DNA from 2 places in the Pseudoalteromonas sp. SR43-7 genome. Region 1 is predicted to be linked to the other one. Evidence: riboswitches for the same ligand, from Rfam matches in the RefSeq annotation. Region 1 holds a riboswitch; the other holds the start of a gene.
What was found. A riboswitch is a leader RNA that binds a small molecule or an ion and turns the genes downstream of it on or off. The one in region 1 is predicted to bind cyclic di-GMP.

Region 1 (4,008 bases):
GCGCTTAATGCGTATATTAAACGTGTTTTTGTTCTATATGCTTTTCGGTGATGAGAAAACGCAAACAGCTCGTCGGTTAAAACAAAGCTCACCGGTAAGCGCCAACGCATAGGTTGATCAATGACCTTATGACGCACAGCTAAACCGTATAAAAAGTGCCGAGAGCTAATAATAAATGTTGTGAATAAAATTGTGAGCAATGGTGTGTTGCCCGCCATAAGTTCAATCGCAACAAGCTGTGCAGAGCCTGCAAATACTAATAACGACATTGCTTGGGTTTCAAAGGGGCTAAAACCATTTTGAATCGCTAAAGAGCCGCATAAAATACCCCAAGGAACAACGGCTAAACACAGTGGTAGCATATCTAAAAAGCCTTTTAAAATAGCTTTTTTAACTGGTTGCATGATATTTACTCTCACGGCTTGTAGAATGGCTCATAAGGATACCTTAATATTATGATGTTAAAGTAGTTAACAAATTAAATAATACTGTTTTTTTAAGGATAGGCACAATGACGACGTTAAAAGTGTGGGATGGGTTTATTAGATGCTTTCATTGGTTTTTGGTTGTAAGTATTGCAGTGCTTTATTTTAGTATTGAAGAGGGCATGATTGAGCTTCATTTTGTTGCAGGTTTTTTTACTTTAGCACTTATAGTAACACGTTTAATATGGGGTGTTATTGGTAGTAAAACCGCGAGATTAAGTGGGTTACTGCACTCTCCTAGTGCTATTTTAAAGGCGCTAAAAACACCAAGCGACTCGTTAGGCCATTCAGCACCCGGTAGCTGTATGGTGATAGTGTTTTTTATATTAATTATAACGCAACTTGCAAGTGGCTTAATGAGCAGTGATGGTATTTTAACTGACGGGCCGCTTGCTCAATATGTGTCTAGCGATACGATTGATTTTGCCAATTGGCTACATGAGCTGAATTTTGACATTTTACTCTATGCTATTGGCTTACACGTATTGGCTATTATCATTTATAGAATAAAAGGCAAATCGCTAGTTAAGGCGATGATCACAGGCTCAAAAGAGTTAAAAGCGGATGACTCTGAGGCTAAAGTAACTAAAGCGTCTTGGCCTGCGTGGTTAATATTTATATCTTTATTGGTGTTGCTGGTATTTACGTGGGCGAAAGAGCCTTTAACTTATTTGTTTAGTTAAAAACACATTAAACCAATCTTAAAGGGGTGGTTTTTGTTTTTTGTTACATTCTTTTGTTTGATTGTTATGCGGGGTCGAATTATAATCGCCGCATTGCTGGCAAACTAGCCGAAAGGTTAGGACGCAAAGTTTCCGGTCTAAGGCTTTTTAAAAGCTATGGTAGCGGGACTACTGCATAACGTGTTGTTATGTATCACTTGCCCTCAGTGTATTTTTTGTGTATCCATAGTGTATGGATAAGATTTTGTAACTCTTAAGGTGTTGCCGTGTTTATGCATACGTCGTTGGCCTGTGGAAAGTGGTCAACAATAGGTTGCTTAAATCATCATACCCAATTATTTATTGGTGATGTGGTGAGTGTAACCTTTTACGACATGCAAGGAGAGCTGGTTAGTTTATCATTTGATTACAAGATCACCTCGCTTGAGCAAGGTGAGCCTCACGCATGGCCACGTTTAGTTGCTGAGCATATTAATGTGCATGTCCCTCTGGTTAGCGCAGGTAAAATGACCGAACAGGGTTTAATTGTAGCCTATAGAAATAATGAAATTTTTGCTTTGCAAAGCAGTGGTATATGTAAAGCACACGTCGACTTTCATTGTATTGCAAAATGCGATGAGCGTGTTGTTAATAACCTTGATACTTATGATTACGTGTACCCTGAAAATTGTGAAAACTATAATGCGGGTACAAAGGTATTGCAGCCAAAAACTGGGCATGTATATCAATGCAGGCCTTGGCCATTTAATGAGTTTTGCCGCACGAATGACGATAATAAGTCTATGTTCGAACCTGGTGTAGGGCAAAGCTGGGCTATGGCTTGGCAGCAAATATAAAGCTTAAATTATCTTCCCAAAGGTATAGCGGTTTTAGTAATGAAGCGTTTACCGTTTTAGCCCATCCAACTATTGGATGGGCTTTTTTATTTTTATGATAAACTGCAAATCACATTATTTTTTTAATTGGTTTTGTTGTGTCTCGTCCTGACTTCTCTTTAAGTTTATTACCTAATTTCCCGATTGCTAAACAGAAAGCCCATACATTAAGTACTCATAATAAGATACGTACCGATAATTACTATTGGATGCGCGATGACGATCGCCAGGATGAGCAAGTACTTGCGCATTTACATGCTGAAAATGCGTACTGCGATGAACAGTTAGCTGCTATGAAGCCACTACAAAATACACTTTTTGAAGAGTTAAAAGCACGCATTGTAAAAGATGATAATTCGGTACCCGTTAAAGACGGGAGATACTGGTATCACTCAGAAGTTCGTGGTGATGATGAATACTCGCGTCACTATAGAAGTACGAGCATAAAGGCCGATAATAAAGAGCTTTTACTCGATGTTAATGTATTAGCTGAAGGATTTGAGTTTTTTGAGCTGGGCGAAGTCGCACTAAGCCCATGCGAGCAGCTTATGGCTTACTCTGAAGATACTGAAGGTCGTCGTATTTATAATGTTCGCTTTAAAAGCTTAGCGACCGGTGAAATGCTTCCTGATGTGCTTGAAAATACAGAAGGACAAGTTGTTTGGGCTAACGACAATAAAACTGTTTTTTATGTAAAAAAAGATTTAAAAACGCTATTAGGATACCAAGTATTTAGGCATGAGCTTGGCAGCGAGCAAAACCAAGACGTAATGGTCTACGAAGAGCAAGACAGCAGCTTTTTTATGGGACTTGGTAAAAGCCGCGATGAAAGCTTAATTATTATTGATTTAGCATCGACAGAGACCAACGATACATGGGTGCTTGATGCTAATAAGCCCACTGGCGAATTTAAAGCATTAATGCCGCGTGAAGATGGCCACGAGTTTGACGTAGATAAGCTAGGTGACACATTTTATATTGTGACTAACTGGCAAGCTAAAAACTTTAGATTAATGACGGCAACAAACGAAACAATTGCTGATAAAACACAATGGGTTGAGCATACAGCTCACAGAGAGAATGTACTGCTTGAAGGTGTCGAGTTATTTAATGACTTTTTAGTATTGAGTGAACGCGAGCAAGGGCAAGCTCGATTTGTAGTTGTTAATAGGCAAGGGGATCGTATGGCACTTGAGTTTGCCGATCCTTGTTATTATGCTGCAATAGCAATGAACCCAGAGCCAGACACACGCACTGCGCGTATTTATTACTCAAGTTTAACAACACCAGGTTCTTTATATGATGTTGATTTAGCAACTGGCGAAAAAACACTACTTAAACAGCAAAAAGTACTCGGTAGTTTTAATGCCGATGTCTATCAGTCTGAACGATTAATGGTAACTGCTCGCGACGGAGTTAAAGTACCCGTATCAGTTGTTTATCGAAAAGACAGCTTTAAAAAAGATGGCTCAAATCCGTTATTTCAATACGGTTATGGTGCGTATGGCTATACGATTGATCCAAGTTTTTCAAGTTCATCGCTGAGCTTGCTCGATCGTGGTTTTGTTTATGTAATAGCACATGTTCGAGGCTCTGAAATGCTAGGTCGCGAGTGGTACGAACAAGGTAAAAAAGAGCATAAGCAAAATAGCTTTAGTGACTTTATTGATGTGACAAAAGCGCTTGTTGCACAAGGCTATTGTGATAGCAGCAAGGTATTTGCCTCAGGCGGCAGTGCAGGTGGTTTATTAATGGGGGCGGTTGTAAACCAAGCACCAGAGTTATATTGCGGTGTTGGCTGTCATGTACCATTTTTAGATGTATTAACCACGATGCTTGATGAGAGTATCCCGCTCACAACAAATGAATACGATGAATGGGGTAATCCAAATGAGCCTCAGTTTTATGATGTAATTGAAGCTTACTCGCCGTATGACAATATTCGCGCCCAAAACTATCCGAACA
Region 2 (4,008 bases), on a different contig from region 1:
CAAGCCTTGATTTATCTTACACCTATGGTGAGAACAGCATTGATTACACTACAAGTGACACTATCAATGCCTCATACGCTAACTTTTTACGTTATGACCAAGGTTTAAGTGCAGCTGATATTCGTACAACTATTCCACGTGAAGCGTACGCTTACGGCATGGAATTATCACTGCAAACAATCAATATTGATTTTACGCAAAACTTTGATGATTATTCGTTAGCGATGGGTGCTGAAATACGTACTGATGAATACCGTATTTTAGAAGGTAATGAATATGCGTACCGCGATTACGACACATTAAATGGTGTAAGTATTTACAGCGGTTTAAGTGGCGGTGTTGGCTCTGAAGATGCATCGGGTGGTTCACAAGGTTTTGGTGGTTCATCACCTGCGTCTTCAGTGGATGAGTCACGTGATGTAATTTCATTTTACGTAGATGCAGAAGCTTATGTAATTGAAGATGTGATTTTATCTGGTGCACTTCGCTACGATAACTACAAAGGTTTTGGCGATACAGTAAACTTTAAACTTGCAGGTAACTGGTCTATAACCGACGATATTTCATTACGTGGTGCATTAAGCTCAGGATTTAGAGCGCCTTCAATGCAGCAGCTTTACTTTAATAACGTAAGCACACAATTTGTTGTTGATACTAATGGTAATTTAGTTGCAGAAGAAGTTGGTACATTTAGAAATGATTCAACACTTGCGCAAAGTTTAGGTATTCCAAAACTTAAAGAAGAAAAATCACAAAACCGTAGTTTAGGTATTGTGTATAACGTTACCGATAATATTAATGTAACCGTTGATTACTACTCGATTGATATTGACGACCGTATTGTAATTAGTGATCGCTTAGGTAAAGGGTTATCTACAAGCCTTGATGCAGCACTAAACAGTGCTGGTGCTGGTGTAGGGCAGTTTTTCTTAAATGGTGCTGATACAGAAACTCGTGGTGTTGATTTTGTAGCAACGTGGAACACTGAAGGTTTAGGCGGCACGCTTGATTTTACACTTGCAGCTAACTTTACCAAAACAGATGTTGTATCGTTGTTCTCTCCTGCTGGCTCAAGCCTTGAGACAGTAAAAGTAGAAGATATATTCTCAGCTGAAGACATCTCTATTATAGAAGAGTGGCAACCAGAGGACCGTATTAACTTAAGTGCGCTTTATCAACGTGATGATTGGACTGTTAACCTGTCACTTAATCGTTTTGGTGAATACACAGTAGAAGATGGCGGTCGTCAAACGTATGGCGCAGAAATTTTAACTGACGTTAAAGTTAATTACTTCGTTACTGAAGATTTATCAGTAAATATTGGTGCAAATAACTTGTTCGATGTTTACCCAGATAAAAATGAAATAGGTAACTCTCGCTCAGGTACTATTGTGGATGCTAGTGGCAACACAGTAATAAGTAGCTCAGGTGTGTTTGACTACTCACGTCGTTCGGCTCCATTTGGATTTAACGGTGCTTACTACTACGTAGGTGCAGAATACCGTTTTTAATTAATAACCTCCCTTTTGTTATTTAACTCAAAGGGCCGTAAGGCCCTTTTTTTGGTTTTGTAACTTACTAATATAGAAGTGAATTGCTTTTTACTAATGATTTATGGTTTTCTTTAGTTGACATTAAGTACTAAAGGGTTAGAATTTCACTTGTTCTGATTGTTTTTTAAACATGTCGGATAAGTTTATTAACATTAATTTCGGCAAATTCACTGAAAGGTGAAGACGCAAAGTCTCCGGTCTAAGGGCTCAGCCTATGATAGCGGGACCGCCTCATACATATATATTGTGTGCAGTAAAGCGTCATGCCATCTCACTTGGAGATCGTATGAGTATGATGAAGATCAAATTAATACTTACCCTTTTACTAATATTTTCGTTTAGTATTAAAACTGTTTTTGCTGATACCGCTATAAAGTTTAACGGCGTCAATAGCTTTGCTAGCTTTGATGTTTGGCAGCCCACCGGTCCATTCAAAATTGTAGTGTGGCTTGGGGAAACACCCAATGACCCTTCCAAGAAAACCTATTTACTTTCTAACTCAAATACAAAAGAATTTTTACTATTTAATCAGTCAAGTATACAAATGAAATTTGGAGACAAATACCCCGGCGTCTGGAATAAGTTAAACTTTTATCAAACACGTTTTTTAGAAGTTACAGTAAAAAATGGAGAGCTAATAGCTTCAGACGGATTAAAAAGTGTTTCAGTTAAAAAAGACTTTATTGTTCCTACTGATGTATCATTTAATTGGTTATTTAGGAGGTCAAATAAATTTTCTGAGGGAGCTCTTCAGGGACTAGGCTTAATAGACCTGAATAACATTGAAAATAGCCGTAATTTTGGCATAAGTGACAGAGGGGAGCCGCAACTTATCTCCGCAAACCAGGACTCATTCTTTGAATTACATAACATTACATCTGCTGATTTAATAAGCGGTTTAGACGTTCCTAACCCTAAAGTTTCTGATGTAGATAATGTTTCAAGTTTAGCTGAACTGATATTTGCAAAGTATCCGGGCAATCCAATGATTAATAATGAGTCTAATACAGGCAATGAATATGCTTGGAATGGGTATTATTGGTTACGTACTTATCTGCATTTCTATAATGTAACCAATAAGCTCAAGTATTTAGATATGGCTATTGAGTTAGCTAACAAAATGCTTAGTGATACGGATTTGGTGAGAAGTACAAATGGATTTTCAGCAACAAATAGCTATAAGCGGGCACCTAAATTATTCTTAAATGAAAGAGATGAAATTGCCCCCGGCTGGGAAAGATCACTCTCTGATTCGAGTATAACTGTTTTGACGGATGGTATGATTTTAAACGGTGTTATGCGTATAGTTGATATAATAAAAACTCAAAAATTATCTGATTATTATAACTTTGCGGACATTTCTATATTAGCCGCCCAAAAGATAGTAGACAGCCATGACAGCTCGTATAGCGTTAGTAAAAACTCTTCGATTAAAGGAAGTTTTTACTACGTGAACCTTTATAACGATAACTATGGTGATTCTGGTTTATATAGTAATCCTTTAGCCCATAATCATAACCTGACAATGGCAACAGCGATGCTGTATTTAGATAAATGGAGTGATAGACCTGATTTTTATAAATCAAAAATAATGGGTATTATAGATTTTTTTACTGAAAATTTAGAGTACCAAGATGATGGCACGTGTACATGGAATTATAATTGGGATCGTCGAGGTCCATCATACGAGAAATATGAAGATATTAATCATGGACATATTGATGTTGGCTTATTTGTTGTAGCTGATGAAGAGGGGTATTTTAACAACTTAGATATTATGAATTGCTTAGCTAAAACAGCGGTTGAACGCATTGCCATTGGTCCAGGTCCTATTCCACAATTTGTAACCGGAGAAGGTATTAGCAGTAAAGGTGAACAAATTGCATTCTCATATGATTGGCGTGAATTATCTAAGTTTGAACCTTCAATCATAAATCGTTCAAATAATATTATGAGGCATGCAGTGAGCAACATCACTTGGTTCAGGCAATATGCAGCTTTAGCTATGACCTTAGAAAATTAATTTAAATATGGCTTAGTTGAAATAACTAAGCCATATTATAATTGACTTAATTTTTTTGCATACGGCTCATTTCTGCATGGCAGCTTTGCATTGTTAATAATGTTTTAGCCAGTGCAGCTTCGCAGTCAGCTGGTTGCGGTTTATCCATTGCTGCTTTAATTTCTTCAAGGGTTTTATCTTCTACCTCTTCAAGCTCTTTTACATACGTGCTGTCGTTGTGTGAGGTGAAAGTAGTCAATAGGGCTGTGTACGCACGTCGTGCTTCAACTGCGAAAGATGAGCCATCTTCGCGTTCGCCTTTTTCATTAATTGCATATGGCTGCAAGCGCTCAACACTCACTTTTCGGGCATCTATCATACGCTGAAAAAGTGCACCAATAGCAGGGTCTTCAATTTTTTCCTGTGCTTTTTGATAAAAATCGATGCCGCTGT

Region 2: linked by a shared signal. The riboswitch ahead of H5087_RS08505 (hypothetical protein) and the one ahead of H5087_RS14140 (chitin-binding protein) in region 1 are both predicted to bind cyclic di-GMP.

The regions. Positions count from the first base shown of each region.
Region 1 is NZ_JACJDY010000018.1:66,310-70,317, reverse strand. It holds gene H5087_RS14150 (AzlC family ABC transporter permease) at 1-404, opposite strand, end outside; gene H5087_RS14145 (cytochrome b/b6 domain-containing protein) at 512-1,168, shown strand; cyclic di-GMP riboswitch class I at 1,257-1,344, shown strand; gene H5087_RS14140 (chitin-binding protein) at 1,441-2,004, shown strand; gene H5087_RS14135 (S9 family peptidase) at 2,142-4,008, shown strand, end outside.
Region 2 is NZ_JACJDY010000009.1:11,379-15,386, reverse strand. It holds gene H5087_RS08510 (TonB-dependent siderophore receptor) at 1-1,511, shown strand, start outside; cyclic di-GMP riboswitch class I at 1,704-1,787, shown strand; gene H5087_RS08505 (hypothetical protein) at 1,840-3,576, shown strand; gene H5087_RS08500 (PA2169 family four-helix-bundle protein) at 3,623-4,008, opposite strand, start outside.